DNA from 2 places in the Nocardiopsis sp. NPDC101807 genome. Region 2 is predicted to be linked to the other one. Evidence: riboswitches for the same ligand, from Rfam matches in the RefSeq annotation. Region 2 holds a riboswitch; the other holds the start of a gene.
The links. Region 2 has a riboswitch for guanidine ahead of ACIRPH_RS18815 (DMT family transporter). Riboswitches for the same ligand answer to the same signal wherever they lie in the genome.
Positions count from the first base shown of each region.

Region 1 (7,916 bases), on a different contig from region 2:
GCCGAGCACCGCCACCACCTCCCCGGGCTCGACCGTGAGGTCGACCCCGCTCAGGACCGGGGCGCCGCCCAGTTCCACGTCCACACCACGGGCCACGATGATCGGTTCGCTCACCGGCCCAGCCTAGGGCTTTTTCGGCGGATTCCGCCCACTGCGCGGCAGAACGGGCGTCCGCCGGCCACGCCCCGGGGCGTGGCCCCGGGGGCCGCGGCTCGGGCGGGTCCCGGACGGGCCCCGCCCGTCCGGGACCGGCCGGTCAGCCCTGCGGGCCGGGGTCCTCGCCCATCGACACCACGACCTTGCCGCGCAGCCCGCCCTTCTCCACCCTCCGGTGGGCCTCACGCACCCTCTCCACCGGGAACACCTCGTCCACCACGGGCACGAGCCGACCCGACTCGACGTACCGGACGAGTTCGATCAGGTCCTCGCGTGAGGGGTTGTTGCTGAAGGGCAGGACCCTGCGGCGGCCCACGGCGGCGGACCAGAGGGTGTCGGCGGTCGACCGCAGGGGGCGCCGGGGGTCGATGGCCAGCGGGAGGTAGCGGCCCCCCGGGGCGCGCAGCCTCCGGTAGGCGCCCGGCTCGGAGCCCACCACGTCGAGGACGACGTCGAACCGGCCCAGGTCCGCTGGCCCGGTCTCACGGTGGTCGAACACCTCGTGGGCGCCCAGGTCCCGGACCCAGTCGAGGTTGCGCCGCCCGGCCAGACCGGTGACGTGCGCCCCCAGGGCCCGGCCGACCTGCACCGCCGTGCTGCCGACCCCGCCGGAGGCGCCGCGCACCAGCAGCCGCTCCCCCTCGCGCAGGCGCGCCTTCTCCACCAGCGCGGTCAGGACCGTGGTCCCCGAGGCCGGGAGCGCCGCCGCCCCGGCCGGGTCGAGGCCGGCCGGGGCCGCCACGACCCTCTCCTGCGGGACCGCGACGAAGTCGGCCGTGCTCCCGAACCCCATGTGCGGCAGGATTCCCAGCACCTCCTCCCCCACCCGTGCGGAGTCGACCCCGGGCCCCACGCCCGAGACCCTCCCCGAGAAGTCGACGCCGAGGCCGCGGGGCATGCGCGAGCCCATGACCCGGCGGAGGCTGCCCGCGCGGATCTCGGTCTCCCCTCCGCCCACGCTCGCGGCGTGGACCCGCACGAGCACCTCCCCCGGCCCCGGCTCGGGGACGGGCACCCGGTCGATCGTCAGGACCTCGGGCGGACCGAACCGCTCGTAGCGGACAGCGCGCATGGTGTTCACGGTGAAACCTCTCCTCGTTGACGGGAATGGCCGACAGCGCACCTTGGTTCCCCGCTACGAACGCCGGGGGGCGGTGCGCGGCCTGTGCCGACTCCCCGACCAACGCACCGGGGCCGCGCCGTGATGGCCCCGGGGACACAAGTGAGAGACGGGAACATGCGGACTTCTCGGATCGGCGCACCGGTGCCGGCCACGGACCCGGACCGCCCGGCGCCGCCGCCGATACGGCGCGACGCCGAGGACAACCGCCGGCGCATCCTGCGGGCCGCCCACGAGAGCTTCCGCGAGCGGGGCCTGGACCTGCCGATGGCGGTCGTCGCCCGGCGCTCCGGGGTGGGCACGGCCACGCTCTACCGGCGTTTTCCGACCAAGGACGCCCTGGTCATGGAGCTCTTCGCGGACTCGGCCGCGCAGTACGCGAAGGTGTTCGACGCGGCCCTGGCCCACGCCGACCCCTGGGGCGGCATGGAGTACGCGCTGCGGCGCTGCTGCATCCTCCAGGTGGAGGGCCGCGTGTGCTCGCCGGAGTTCACGGCCCGGTTCCCCTCCCACGCCGAACGGCACGCCCGCGAGGGCCGGGAGAAGCTGGCGGCGGTGCTGGACCGCGCCCGGGGGGCCGGGGCCGTGCGGGCCGGGATCACCACCGACGACGTGGAGATGCTGTTCGAGGCGGTCGGCGGTCTGGCCGCGTCCGACGAACCCCACCGCCGCGCGCAGCGGCTGGTCAGCCACCTCCTGGCCTCCTTCGCCGCCTGAGGCGCCCTGTGGGCCGCCGGTCCGCGCACGGTCGGCGCGGGGCGGCTGCCGGGGCCGGGGCCGGGCCGCGACGGCGGCGAAGAGGCCCCCGGCGCGACGTCCTGTCGCGCCGGGGGCCTCCGTGTCCTTCGGCCCGCGGGCTACTCGGGGGCCGGTGCGGTCTTCTCCGGCACCAGCTTCAGGCCGACGACCGCGGCGATGATCCCGGCGAGGAAGACGATCTTGAGCGCCGAGACGCTCTCGCCGCCGGTGAACATCGCGTAGAACACGGTCAGCGCGGCGCCGAGGCCGACCCAGACCGCGTAGGCGGTGCCGATGGGGATGTGCTTGGCCGCCCAGCCCAGGCCGGCCATGCTGATCGCCAGTGCCACGAGGAACACGACGGTCGGGCCGGGTTCGCTGAACCCCTCGGACATGCCCAGGGCGGTGGCCCACACGGCCTCGAACACCGCGCTGACGAGCAGGATGATCCACGGCATGTCAGCTCACCGCCTTGAGACCGATGATCGAACCGATGAGCAGCACCAGGAGCAGGGACTTGCCCCAAGTGGCGCGGTCCTTGCCGGTGAGGAACCCCCACAGGACGGTGAGGGTGGCGCCGATGCCCACCCAGACGGCGTAGGCGGTGCCGGTCGGCAGCGAGGTCATGGCCCAGGCCAGGCCCGCCATGCTCGCGACCAGGGCGACGGCGAACAGGAGTGTGGGGCGCCATCGGGAGAAACCCTTCGACGCGCCCAGGGCGGTGGCCCAGACGGCCTCCAGGACCCCGGAGACGACGAGAACGAACCATGCCATGGACAAGCCCCTTTCGAGGCCGTCTTGTCGTGGCGCGGGTACGGCTCCCTCGTCCGCTGACCCGAGGAGCGGGTCTCGACCCCAACGTACAACATCGTCCCAGGCCGGTGCCGTGAGGGTCGTCACGACACGTCCCCCCGCGAACCTGTGACGAGATCCCGTGCGACGGGACCGGTGCGGGGCCCGCCGCTTCGCCGTGCGCTCGGCTCCCGCCGACCTGGCCACCAGGTCGGGGGCGACTCGTGGCCCTTGGTGGCGATATGCCGCGCCCGTCTTCGCGTCTCAGCAGCTCACAGGGTTTTCAGGCCCGAGGGCGGGGGATCCCTGTGGCGTAGGCACCCCGCTCGACACGCTCAGAGGAAACCGATGCGCATCCTCTTCGCCGCCCTCGCCCTAACCGCCGCCGCCCTCAGCGCGTCGGCCGCCCCCGTAGCGGCCGCACCGCCACCGCCCCCCGGGGCCGAGTACATCACGGAGGAGATGTGCAGGAAGGGCGGAGGCGTCGTCAAGGAGAGCGAGGCCTCCCCCAGCGGCCTGATCTGCGAGGGAGGCCGTTTCGACGGCTTCTTCGTCCACTGACCGGACCCCCGCGCCCCCCTCGGGGCCCCGCGCTCCCCCGCGCGGGGCCCCACCCCTGTGCACCGGGACGTGCACCGGGCCGGGCACGTTGCCGGTCGGAGCACTAGAACGGCCATGTCCTCAGCAGGAGAAGCGGAAAGGGGGCCGCCAGTGCGAGAAGGGGAAAGAAGGCCGTACGCGACGATCCCTCGAAGCTGAGCCACAAGAACATCCGGTGCAGCAGGAAGCCGACGGCGAACCCCACCAGGGACACCGTCACGTTCAGGGCAGTGAATCCCTCGATGGAAACGAGGGAGAACGGCAGGGCGAAGTAGAAGAGACCGGCCACCGAGGCGGAGGTCGCCCTGGTCGCCCCGAATTTCCGCGAGCCACCTCTGGGCACCCTCCTCCTGACCTCGATCGCAAACGCGACAAGACTCGGGAGAGTCGTTATCAGGAGCAGCGCCCCATAGACCGCCGATAAAATGGCGAACGCCATCGCGGGGCGGATGTCGGAGGATATGCTCCAAGGAAAAAGGAGAAGCAGGCAGGCGTGAAGCCCACCCCCGCACAGGACCCTGCCCCCTGCTGCAACGACAATCATGCCTTCCCCCGCACCAGGAACCCACAGCCGGGCCCCGCACGTCCGAACATTGTCATCGTCCGAAAGGAAAGAAAGACGAAGCACCGGGAGAGCGGCACAGAAAGGGGTTTTCCATTTCCACCGGATCCGGGCGAAGACTTCTCGCAAAATTACTACCCTCTGCGACACGCGTCAAGGGGGCCGGAACTTCCGAACCACGGAACAACTTCACCGAAGAGGAGCACCGCCCCAAGAAACTGCAGGCCAGGGCGCATGCAGGTTTTCGAGAAATATCCCTCTCCACACAAGGGGGTAGGGGAATTCACATCAATGTTCTTCGCGGGCCGGAGAGAAACCGCATGCGCACAGGTCAGCAGGTTTCCGCCTCAAGTGGAAGACGAAGCCACCGCTGTGTCGGCCCCCTCGTCATACGGGGCGCCGGCATCACCGAGGAGGAACAGTGACCCACAGGTCCGAGGCAGTGGCGCCAGGGGCGAAAGCATCCGATGTGGCAACCCATGAGAAGTGGGTTCCGTCAACCGCCGCCGCGATGGGAGCGGCACTCGATCGCATGGTCGCCGACCGCCGGACCCCGGGCGGCGTGGTCGCGGCGGGAAGTGTCGGCGGCGCCGTCACCGAGTACGCCGCGTCGGGCACGACAGGGGTCGGGGGTTCCGTGGCGCCCGGGCCGACGACGTTCTACGACGTGGCCAGCCTGACGAAGGTGGTCGCGACCTGGCCCTTGGTCGGCCGAGCGGTGTCCCACGGGCTCCTCGACCTGGAGGCGCCGGTGTCCGACCACGTCCGGACGCCGATCCCCGGACCGGGCGCGACGGTGACGGTCCGGCAGATTCTCACCCACACCTCGGGGCTCATGCCCGCGACCCGACTGGACCGGTACACGGGCGACAGCCGGGACCTGGCCGAGATGATCCTGTCCGAACCCCTCGACACCCCGGGCGAGCACCGCTACATCAACCGCGGCTTCATCCTGCTCGGCCTGCTGCTGGCCAGAGTGCACGGAAAGTCCCTCCGCGCCCTGGTCGACGACCTCGGCGCCGGCCTCGGATCAAACGGTTTCCGTTACGGGCCGTTCCTCGCGGACGACCGCGTGGCGCCGACCGAGCGACGCCTCGTGGGCGGCTGTCCACTGCACGGGGTGGTTCACGACGAGAACGCGGCCGCGCTCGGCGGCGTCGCCGGACACGCCGGGGTGTTCGCCCATGCGCAGGGGCTGGCCGAGCTGGCACACCACTTCCTGAGCGCGCGGCAGGGCCGGGGGCCGTTGAAGGACATCGGCGCCTATGTCGGGGACTCCTGGAAACCGGCTGTCCGGGTGGACGCGACCAACAGTCGCGGGCTGGCGTGGCTGATCACCGACACCGGACTCGTCCACCACCGGGGATTCACCGGAACCGGGATGTACCTCGACCCCGCCACCGGGCGGTATCTGGTGGTGCTCACCAACGCGATCGCCTATGGGAGGGAACGGCACGGGCTCGCCGAACTGCACGCCCTGGCACTCGCGCAGTTCGACGGCTAGCCACGGAGGGCGGCCGGGGTCGGAACGCCCGGGTACGTTCTCCCCGGGAACGCGGCCCGTCGGCTTCCCGAGTCGCAGGGAGCAGGAATGACGGGAGGCTGCGTCGAGCCGTTTCAGTGCCCGGGATTTATCCCCGCGTGCGCGGGGAGCAGTACTGGTCTGAGCAGGCTCGTCGGCCGGTGCGGGGTCCATCCCCGCGTCTGCGGGGAGCAGCGCCGACTGGCTGACCGGAACGGCTGCCGGTGTAATGCGAGGGGTTCCGCCCCGGATGATCTTGTACTTATAGACGATCTCGGCGCCGAACCTCGCTATAGGTACAAGATCATCGCGAGGGGGCGAGGTGTCAGAGCGGGTTGAGGCGGGCCTTGAGCAGGCAGAACTCGTTGCCCTCGGGGTCGGCCAGGACGTGCCACTGTTCCTCCCCCGTCTGGCCGATGTCGGCCGGGCGGGCGCCGAGCGCGAGAAGCCGTTCGAGCTCGGCGTCCTGGTCGCGGTCGGTGGCGTTGACGTCGATGTGGAGCCGGGGCTTGCCTTTCTCCGGCTCGTCCCTGCGGCTGAGGATGATGGTCGGCTGCGGACCGCCGAACCCCTCGCGCGGACCGATCTCCAACGTGCCGTCGTCCTCGCGGTCGAGCACCACGAAGTCCAGGACCTCGCACCAGAACCGCGCCAGCACCTCGGGGTCGCGGCAACCGAGCACGAGCTCACTGATACGACATGCCATGAACGCAACCCACTCTCATCCCGGGAACCGCCGGGGAGGCCGCGCACGAATCCGGTGCGCGCCCCCGGCGAGACGACCCGGCGACTGTACCGAACGGGACGGGCGGGGTCCAGATGTTTTCGGGGCCGCCCAGGACCAGCTGTCACCTGCGCCTTTCAGACCTGCTGCCGAGTCCCGCGAGGCGGCCCCGACCCCGGGGCGCTACTGCCCGTCGAGGACCCCGGGGGTGTCGTGCAGGACGACGCTCTGCCTGAGCGGGACCCGCCCCCGGTGGAAGGCGTTCACCGGCGCGGTTGGGTCGGCCGTGCCGAAGGAGATGCCGAACAGCAGTTTGAGGTCCTCGGGGACGCCCAGGAACTCGCGGACGGTGTCGGCGTAGAACCCGAGGATGGTCTGCGGGATGCCCCCGAGCCCGCGGGACGCCAGCGAGAGCAGGAAGTTCTGCGCGTACATGCCGATGTCCCCGGCCGTGCGCACCCCGTCTCCGATGACCGGCATGAAGAGGAAGGCGGCGTGCGGGGCGCCGTAGAACTCCAGGTTCTCCCGGACCGCGAGTCTCCTGCCCTCCCGGTCCGCGCGTTCGATGCCCCGGGCCCGGTAGTGGCCCGCGGCCTGGGCCTGCGCCCGCTCCTGGTAGACGCCGTCCCCGTAGTCGGCGGTGAAGTCGGGGGAGGTCCGCCCCTCCTCCTCGGCCCGGAGCAGTTCCTTGCTGAGGGAGTCCCGAGCCGCGCCCGAGACGACGTGCACCGTCCACTGCTGGGTGTTGCTGTTGGAGGGGGCCGTCTGGGCGTCCTCCAGCACGCCGCGGATGTCGGAGGGGGACACGGGGGCGGGCAGGAACTGGCGGGGCGAGCGCCGGGCGAGCGCGATGTCGGTGAAGGGTGAGGCGGTGGTGGGCACGGCGTCTCCTCTTGGCGGTGCTCGTCTTCCGTGGGGCACAGCCGTGCCCCACGGGGTCGTCGCAGGTGGGTCGTGTGTCAGCGGTGGAGCGAGCGGTTGAGCTCGACGGTCTCCTCCAGCGTGGGCGCGGAGGTGAGCGCGGCGAAGCGCTCCATCACGCGGTCGCGGTTGCGCCGGGCCCCGTCCCGGTCGGCCGCCGCGAGGGCCGGTCCCAGGTCTTCGAGGCCCAGTTCGGTGCAGTAGGCGGGCGTCATCGGCTGCTGGCGCCAGGAGTCGGCGAGCGTCCCGGCGTCGTAGGGGTCGAAGCCGCTCTCGTCCACCAGGCGCAGGCCCACGCGTCGGGCCTCCGGGGAGTCGGCCGCCACGGGAAGCGCGATGCGGCCCGGGGTTCCCGCCGGAACGCCCTTGGTCTGCAGGGTGCCGGCCAGGGCGGCGTTCCACGCCTTGACGACGGGCCGTCCCAGCTGCTCGGCGACCCACAGGCTCTCCACCTGGCCCTTCTCCACCGCCTCGACGGGGCCGCCGAGGTGGGGGAAGTAGTTGGAGGTGTCGATGACCACGGTCTCGTCGGGCACGGTGGCCAGGAGGTCCGCCAGCGACGGGATCCGTGTGAAGGGGACGGACAGGATGACCACGTCCTTGCCCTGGACGGCCTCGGCCGCGGTCACCGCCTCCGCCCCGTGCTCCAGCGCGGAGGCGTCGATCGTCTCGGGGCCCCGGGAGTTGGCGACCTGGACGTCGTGTCCGCCCGCGCTGAACGCGCGCGTCAGCGTCCGTCCGATCTCCCCCGCGCCGATGATGCCGATTCTCATGGTGTGTC
Region 1 is NZ_JBIWMK010000001.1:149,862-157,777, forward strand. Features, by position in the region: gene ACIRPH_RS00670 (ATP-binding cassette domain-containing protein) at 1-114, opposite strand, end outside; gene ACIRPH_RS00675 (NAD(P)-dependent alcohol dehydrogenase) at 257-1,228, opposite strand; gene ACIRPH_RS00680 (TetR/AcrR family transcriptional regulator) at 1,394-1,993, shown strand; gene ACIRPH_RS00685 (DMT family transporter) at 2,134-2,472, opposite strand; gene ACIRPH_RS00690 (multidrug efflux SMR transporter) at 2,474-2,788, opposite strand; guanidine-III (ykkC-III) riboswitch at 2,801-2,867, opposite strand; gene ACIRPH_RS00695 (hypothetical protein) at 3,155-3,367, shown strand; gene ACIRPH_RS00700 (hypothetical protein) at 3,471-3,950, opposite strand; gene ACIRPH_RS00705 (serine hydrolase domain-containing protein) at 4,480-5,472, shown strand; gene ACIRPH_RS00710 (VOC family protein) at 5,816-6,196, opposite strand; gene ACIRPH_RS00715 (nitroreductase) at 6,398-7,096, opposite strand; gene ACIRPH_RS00720 (NADPH-dependent F420 reductase) at 7,174-7,916, opposite strand, start outside.
Region 1: another riboswitch for guanidine. It lies ahead of ACIRPH_RS00690 (multidrug efflux SMR transporter); the one in region 2 lies ahead of ACIRPH_RS18815 (DMT family transporter).

Region 2 (7,916 bases):
GGGCTCGTCCAGGCCGAAGTCGGTGTCCACGGTGAACTCCACCGGGGTCGTCTCCGGGAAGTGCGTGCCCCACTCCGGGTTGAGCGCCTCCGCCCGGGTCCCCGGGCCGGCGTGCACCACCAGGTAGATCGCGGGGACGGCGATGAACGCGAGTTTGACGACGTAGTGGAAGGCCTGCACGTAGGTGGCCGAGCGCATGCCGCCCGCGGCGATCGATCCGCTCACCACCACCCCCGCGAGCAGCACGCCCACCCAGTAGGGCGTTCCGCTGACCAGGCTCAGCACCGCTCCCGCCCCCTTGAACTGGGGGACCAGGTACAACAGCATGATCACCAGGACGACCAGCCCGCACAGCTTGCGCAGCCGCGGCGCGCCCAGCCTGTACTCGGCGAAGTCCGGCACGGTGAACGCCCCCGACCTGCGCATCGGCCCGGCCACGAGCGCCACGACCGCCACGTACCCCGCCGCGAACCCGACCGCGTACCACATGGTGCCCAGGCCGTTCTTGAGCAGCAGGCCGGAGAGCCCCAGCACGGACGCGGCGGACAGGTACTCCCCGGCGATCGCGAGTGCGTTCCAGTTGGGGGAGACGCGGCGGGAGGCCACCAGGAAGTCGGAGGTCGAGCGGGCGGCGCGCACCCCGTAGACGCCGATGACCAGGCTCGTCACCAGGACGACGCCGATCGCCAGGACGGAGGTCACCGCTCCCGCCCCCGGTCCTCGTCCCGCCTCGGCGCCTCCCGTGCCGCACGCCGCTCGATGCGCTCGGCGGAGCGGACGTGCCACAGCGCCAGGCAGAACAGCAGCGGATAGATCCCCGCGGCCAGGAGCAGCCACGACAGCGGCACGCCGCCCAGCCGGACGTGGCCGAGCACGGGGAAGGCGGCGAAGGCGCCGCTCACCCCGAACAGCAGGACCGTCAGCAGGGCCACGGTGCGCACGGCGGTCCGCCGCTGGGCGTGGAACAGCTTCCGCGCCGCCTCGGTGTCCACCGGGCCGGGGATCGGCAGGAGGTGCTGGGCGGGCCGGTTGCCCCGGGCGAGCGCGATCCGGGTCTGCGGGCTGGTCAGCTTCTCACGGCGCGGGCTCATGGCTCCTGCCGGTGGGGCTGGTCGTGCTCACCGTCCCTGGACCGCGGCGCCGCCGCGCCCTGCGCGTTCGCCGACCGGCCGAGCTGGTCGCGCCGGGCCGCCTCCAGCAGCTGGGCCCGCAGGTGGCGGCCGTGGCGGCGGCTCACGGGGACGTCGCCGGCGGGGGTCCCGGCGACCAGGCCGGACGAGGAGGTCACCCGCAGGTCCCGCACCCACGGGATGGCGACGAGGAACCCCCGGTGGACGCGGACGAACCCCGCCGACTCCCACACCTCCTCCAGGTAGGACAGGGAGAGGCGGATGAGGTGGGTGCCGTCGGAGGTGTGGAGGCGGACGTAGTCGCCCTGGGCCTCCACGAACTGCACGTCGTCGCGTTTGACGAACACCGTGCGCCGCCCCGTGTCGATCTGCACCACGTGCAGGTCCTCCGCGGGGGGCGCGGCCCCGGCGGGCCGGCGCAGCTGGGCTATGCGGCCCACGGCCTCGGCCAGGCGCTCGGGGCGGATCGGTTTGAGCAGGTAGTCCACGGCCCCGATGCCGAACGCCTCCACGGCGTGGGTCTCGGAGGCGGTCACGAACACGATGGAGGGCGGTTCGGACAGCACGCTCAGCACGCGCGCCACGTCCATGCCGTTCAGTCCGGGCATGAGGATGTCGAGGAACGCGGCGTCGATCGCGGTCGTCCCCAGCAGCCGCACGGCGGCGGCGCCGTTGTCGGCCGCGTGGACCTCGGCGACCTCGGGCATGTCGGCCAGCAGCGACGCCATCTCCTGGCGGGTGGACGCCTCGTCCTCGACGACCAGCACCCGCAGCTCGGGCTTCACTGGGCGACCACCCCCCGGGTGAACCTCGGTACCCGCACGGTCACCTTCGTCCCCTCCCCAAGCGCGGTCTCGATCACCAGACCGTACTCGGGTCCGTAGACGGCCCGCAGCCGCTGGTCGACGTTGGCCAGTCCGACGCTGCGGGACTCGGGCCCGGTCCCCGCCAGCAGGGAGCGGGCCAGGTCCGGGTGCATGCCCACCCCGTCGTCCTCGATCTCGATGACGCACAGCGGCCCCTCGCCGAACCCGGAGACGCTGATGTGCCCCGTGCCCTCCTTGCGCTCCAGCCCGTGCCGGATCGCGTTCTCCACGATCGGCTGCACCACCAGGAAGGGGATCGCGACGGGCAGCACCTCGGGCGCCATGCGCACGGTGATGTCCAGGCGGTCGTGGAAGCGGGCCCGCTGCAGTTCGAGATAGGTCTGGGTCGCCTCCAGCTCGTCCGAGACGGTCGCGTAGTCGCCCTTCTCGGAGAAGCCGTAGCGCAGGTAGTCGGCGAAGTCCGACAGCAGGTGGCGCGCCCGGTCGGGGTCGGTGCGCACCAGCGCGGCGATCACCGCGAGGGCGTTGTGCACGAAGTGGGGGGAGATCTGGGCGCGGAGCGTGCGCAGGTCGGCGGCGGCGATCCGGTCGCGGGTGCGGCGCAGCGCCGCGTGGTCGAGGGCGTCGGACACCAGCGCCGCGGCGGCCTCGACGTCGGCCTCCGCGGGGCGGCCGGACACGACCAGGGCCCCCGCCAGTTCGTCGGCCACCGTCAGGGGGACCGCGCACACGGAGGCCCCCTCGGGGAGGCGCCTGCGGGCGTTGCCGCCGTACTCGAAGACCTGGGCGAGCAGCCCCGTCACGTCACCGGGGTCGAACCGGGCGCCGTGGGAGGCGACCGGCCCGTCGAGGTCGGCGAGGAGGACGCCGTCGGCGGCGAGGAGCCGGGACAGCCTCCGGGCGGCGGAGAAGACGCCCCTCCCGTGCAACCCGTCCTGGAGGTCGACGCAGAGGGCGTGGACCTGGCGCATCAGATCGACGCCCGCCCGCCGCTCCGACGGCGCAGGGCGCCGTCGGGAGGGGGACATCCGCGACAGCCACCGGTACGACACGGACTGACCATATCCCAGCAAAATGTGTCAACGCTCACGTGTCGGGGGTCACCTTTCCTGATTGTGCCAGGGTCGACCGGGTGCTCGCCCCGCGGGCGCGCCTCGGGCCCGCCACCCGGAGAGGGTGACGGGCCCGGGACGGGAGGACTCGGGGCGGTGGCCGGTCCGGGGACGAAAGGGTCCCGGCGGGGACCGGCCGGAGGCCGCCCGAGTCCGGTGGCCTGCGGGGCGCCGCGCGCCCTAGTGGTCGGAGGCCTTCTCCGCGCCCGCGCCGGACAGGGCGCGGACCTGGAGCTGGGCGAACTTCGCGAAGTCCTGCTCCTTGGAGGTCAGCGTGCCGACGACCGCGCACAGCAGGCCCAGCGGCACCGAGAACAGCGCCGGGTTGGGCATCGGGAACCAGGCGAAGTCCATGGTGGGGATCAGGGCGGTCTCGGAGCCGGACACGACCGGGGAGAAGAACACCAGGCCCACCGCGCTGACCAGGCCGCCGTAGATGCCGGCGATCGCACCGCGGGTGTTGAACCGCTTCCAGAACAGGCTGAGCAGGATCGTCGGCAGGTTGGCCGAGGCGGCGATGGCGAAGGCCAGGGCCACCAGGAAGGCCACGTTGAGCCCCTGGGCGAACACCGCCAGGACGACGGCGACGAGGCCGATGCCCGCGGCGGCCAGCCGCGCGACCCGGACCTCCTCGTTGTCGGTCGCCTTCCCCTTGCGCAGGACCGAGTTGTAGAAGTCGTGCGCGAGGGAGGAGGACGAGGCGATGACCAGGCCGGCGACCGTGGACAGGATCGTCGCGAACGCGACCGAGGCGATGAGCGCGAGCATGATCGCACCCACCAGCTCGCCGCCGAACCGCTCGCCGACGGCCTGGGCGAGCTGGGGCGCCGCGGCGTTGCCCGCCGCGTCCTGCGCGGTGATGGCCTCGTGGCCGACGATGGCCGCCGCGCCGAAGCCCAGGACCAGGGTGAACAGGTAGAAGGTGCCGATGAGGCCGATCGCCCAGTTCACGGACTTACGGGCCGTCATGGAGTCGGGCACCGTGTAGAAGCGGATGAGGATGTGCGGCAGGCCGGCCGTGCCCAGGACCAGGGCCATGCCCAGGCTGACCAGGTCGAGCTTGTTCCACATGGTCTGGATCGCGTCGCCCGGGACCTCGACGCCGTAGCGCAGGCCGGGCTCCAGGAACACCGCGCCCCGGCCGCTGGCCTCGGCCGCGTCGTTCATCAGGGAGCCGAAGTTGAACCCGTAGATCGACAGGGTCAGCAGGACCAGCAGGGCGGCGCCGGTCATCAGCATGATGGCCTTGATGATCTGGACCCAGGTGGTGCCCTTCATGCCGCCGAAGGACACGTAGATCGTCATCAGCATGCCGACCACGACGATGCCGACGATCTTCGCGGTCTCACCCGACATGCCGAGGTAGGTCTCGCCGGGCTGGATGCCCATGAGCAGGGAGATCAGCGCGCCCGCGCCGACCATCTGCGCGAGGAGGTAGAAGATCGACACGGTGACCGTGGAGACGGCGGCGGCGGTCCGCACCGGGCGCTGCTGCATCCGGTAGGACAGCACGTCGCCCATGGTGTAGCGGCCGGAGTTGCGCAGCAGCTCTGCGACCAGGAGCAGCGCCACCAGCCAGGCGACGAGGAAGCCGATGGAGTACAGGAAGCCGTCGTACCCGAACAGGGCGATCATGCCCGCGATGCCCAGGAAGGAGGCCGCGGACATGTAGTCGCCCGCGATCGCGAAGCCGTTCTGGACGGCGCTGAAGCCGCGGCCCCCCGAGTGGAAGTCGGTGGCGTTGTGGGTGCGGCGGCTGGCCCACACGGTGATGTAGAGCGTCGCCGCGATGATGACGCTGAAGAGGCCGATGGTGATCGCGCGGCTGCTGTCGCTGACCGCGGCGGTGTCGGCGAGGTACTGGACGCTGTCGAGGTTCACTTGCCGGTCCCCCCGTCACCGTTCTCCAGGGCCTCGCGCACGACGGCCGCGGCCGTGTCGAGCCGCTTGCGCGAGTAGGACGAGTAGAGGATGGCGATGCCGAAGGTCGTCACGAACTGGAGCACGCCGAAGACCAGTGCGAGGTTGACGTTCCCGAAGAGCTGGGTGCTCATGAGGTCGCGTGCGAACGCCGTCATGAACACGTACAGCAGGTACCAGGCCATGAACGCCAGGCTCATCGGGAAGATGAAGCTGTACAGGCTCTTCTTCAGAGTCTTGAACCGGGGGTCGCTGTGCATGGCGATGACGGCCGCCTCCGACAGCTGTTCCTCCGGGGATCCCTCCCCCGGCCCCGGGGGCGGGGTGGGCGGTTCTGGTGGGCGTTGTGTGGCCATGCTGGGTCGTACCTCCGGGGGATGGCGGGAACGGCCGCGCTGCCGGGAGCGCGCTTCCTTCGTGTGATCTGTATTACTCGGCACTGTAAGGAGTGGCACTCCCGCCAAGGAGGGGGCGCGCCCGCGTGCGCGCCGAACGCGGGGGCGGAGCGTCGAACGGTCGCCCACCGTGCGACGAACGGTCGCGGCACGGGACGAACGGTCGCCGGGCGGCCGGGAGCCGGTCCGCCCGGGGCGGCGCACCGGTCCGGTCCCCCACCGCGTGTGGTCCGGCCCCGCGCGGCGGGCGGTCCGTCCGGCGGGCGTCCGGGCCGGGAGCCCCCGGCCCCGCCCGGAGGGGGAGCGGCGGGCGTCCGGGCGCGGGGCCCCTCGGTCCCGTCCGGGGGCCGCGGCCCGGCCCCACGGGCGGTGGCGCACCTCTCCGGCGGCCCCGGAAGCCCGGTCCGCGTCCGCGGGTTGTAGGTTGCGAGGCATCACCGCCCGCGCGGCCCCGCCGCGCCGGCGCGATCCGTGAGACCCCGGACGAGGTGCGCCGTACCCGGTACGACAAGACGGCGCGTTCCTGCACGCACGTCATGGAGGTACGGGTCGATGGCCTGGGCTGTACTGGTGATCTCCGGTCTTCTGGAAACCGCGTGGGCTGCCGCGCTCCACGCCTCGCAGGGCTTCACGCGCCTGTGGCCGACGGTGGCCTTCGGCGCCGCCCTGACGCTGAGCATGGCCGGGCTGGCGTACGCGCTGCGGACCATCCCCCTGGGGACGGGCTACGCGGTCTGGGTGTCGATCGGCGTCGTCGGCACCGCGCTGGTCGGCATGTTCTTCCTGGGCGAGGGCTTCAGCCCGCTCAAGGGGCTCTGCCTGGTCCTCATCGTCGCCGGGGTGGTCGGGCTCAAGGTCCTGCACTGAGCCGGGCCGCCGGTCGGCGGGGGACCGGGACGGCGCGGACACGGGTCCGCCGCTCCGGCGCCCGGACCGCGCCGTGCGCCGGCCCGGACACGGGGTCCTGGCCGGCGGTACTCCCGGTGCTCATGGGACGGCCTGTCCGGTGCGGCGCGGGACGCCGCACCGGGCAGGCCGTGTCCGTCAGGACGGGGCGGCCGGGGGACGGCGCCGGGAGGCCCGACGCCTCTCGAGGTGCTCCGCGTGCTCCATGTACCGCTCGACCAGAGAGGCCGCCACCGGGTTGTGCCCGCGGACGCGCAGCAGCCAGTGCGGCGCGATCCTCTCGTGCAGCCACAGGAACCCGATGGTGAAGCCGAAGCTGAGCATCGCCTGGAGGGCGAGGAACGACAGCAGCGGCTCCCGGAGCACGGTGTCGTTCCCGAGCACCAGTGCCACGGCGTAGGAGTCGAACAGGCGGGCGAGGGGGAAGCCCGCCAGCCAGTACAGCGCGAGGGGGGCCACCGCGCCGACCGAGAACACGCCTCGGGCGAGCAGCACGCAGTACCCGGCGCCGAGCAGCGCGAGGGGCAGGCCGAGCGCCGCCCCCACCGTGGTGTTGAGGAGCGCGGGCAGCCCGGCCATCGCGCCGACGCCCGCGGCGAACAGCCCGGCGACGAGGCCGATCGCCGCTCCGGGCACCGCGACCTCGGCGTGGTGGAGGAGGGCGCCGGACGTTCTGGGGGAGACCTGGACGCCCATCAGTCCACCACGACCCCGAAGGCGAACAGCGAGTAGAAGAGCGCGCCGAGGTAGAACAGCGCGGCGAAGGCGATGACGGCGTTGGAGACGATGCCCGGCCGGATCGGCTTGGGCAGGGTGAGGTTGTTGACCAGCAGCAGCACCACGCAGTACGCGCCCATCGCGAACGCCGACAGGAACGCGAGCACGTCCAGGATCGCCGCGGGCCCGTCGGCGGGGCCGAAGAGCAGGACGAGGATGCCGAAGACGATGAGGCCCCACAGGAACATGGCGTACAGCTTCGAGACACCGATCTTCTTGGCGCCCGGCACGAAGTTGTAGGTCATGTCGGCCTGGCCGCGCGAGAAGGAGTCGAACAGGCCCAGCGTGGCGTTGAGCCCGATGAGGGCGATGAAGCAGAAGAAGACGGTCCCCAGGACCGGGCTTCCCGCGGCGGAGAAGGAGCCGGCCATGGCGTCCAGGGAGGCGTCGCGGTCACCGGCCCGGATGAGGTCGGCCACGTTCGGGTCGATGCGGGCGGAGGCCTGGGCCAGCACGGTGAAGGAGATCGTCACCAGCATGGTGATGCCCCAGAACAGGACCATGGCGTCGAAGGTGACCCAGCGCCGCCAGCCCTTCCACTTCGCCATCTCCGCGGGGTCGGAGGTGTCGAACATGAAGCCGCGCGAGGGCATGGTCTCCTGCTCGCCGGAGTGCCGGAGCCCCCGGATCTGCGGGATGTGCGCGCCCATGCCCGCGCCCTTGTCGCGCAGGTGCAGGGTGTACCACATCTGCTGCATGCCGGAGGGTCCGGCGAAGGCGACGGAGCCGACGATGATCGGGAACCAGGCGGCCGTCATCGCCTCGGGCGGGAAGTAGCCGAACGCGAACATGCCGCTGATGGTGGAGGTGAGGTCGGAGAGGTTGCCGACCATCGCCGCGACCACGGAC
Region 2 is NZ_JBIWMK010000005.1:579,644-587,559, forward strand. Features, by position in the region: gene ACIRPH_RS18785 (cation acetate symporter) at 1-702, opposite strand, end outside; gene ACIRPH_RS18790 (hypothetical protein) at 699-1,091, opposite strand; gene ACIRPH_RS18795 (LytR/AlgR family response regulator transcription factor) at 1,088-1,915, opposite strand; gene ACIRPH_RS18800 (sensor histidine kinase) at 1,912-2,928, opposite strand; gene ACIRPH_RS18805 (cation acetate symporter) at 3,250-4,950, opposite strand; gene ACIRPH_RS18810 (DUF485 domain-containing protein) at 4,947-5,345, opposite strand; guanidine-III (ykkC-III) riboswitch at 5,843-5,906, shown strand; gene ACIRPH_RS18815 (DMT family transporter) at 5,937-6,251, shown strand; gene ACIRPH_RS18820 (hypothetical protein) at 6,429-6,986, opposite strand; gene ACIRPH_RS18825 (Nramp family divalent metal transporter) at 6,986-7,916, opposite strand, start outside.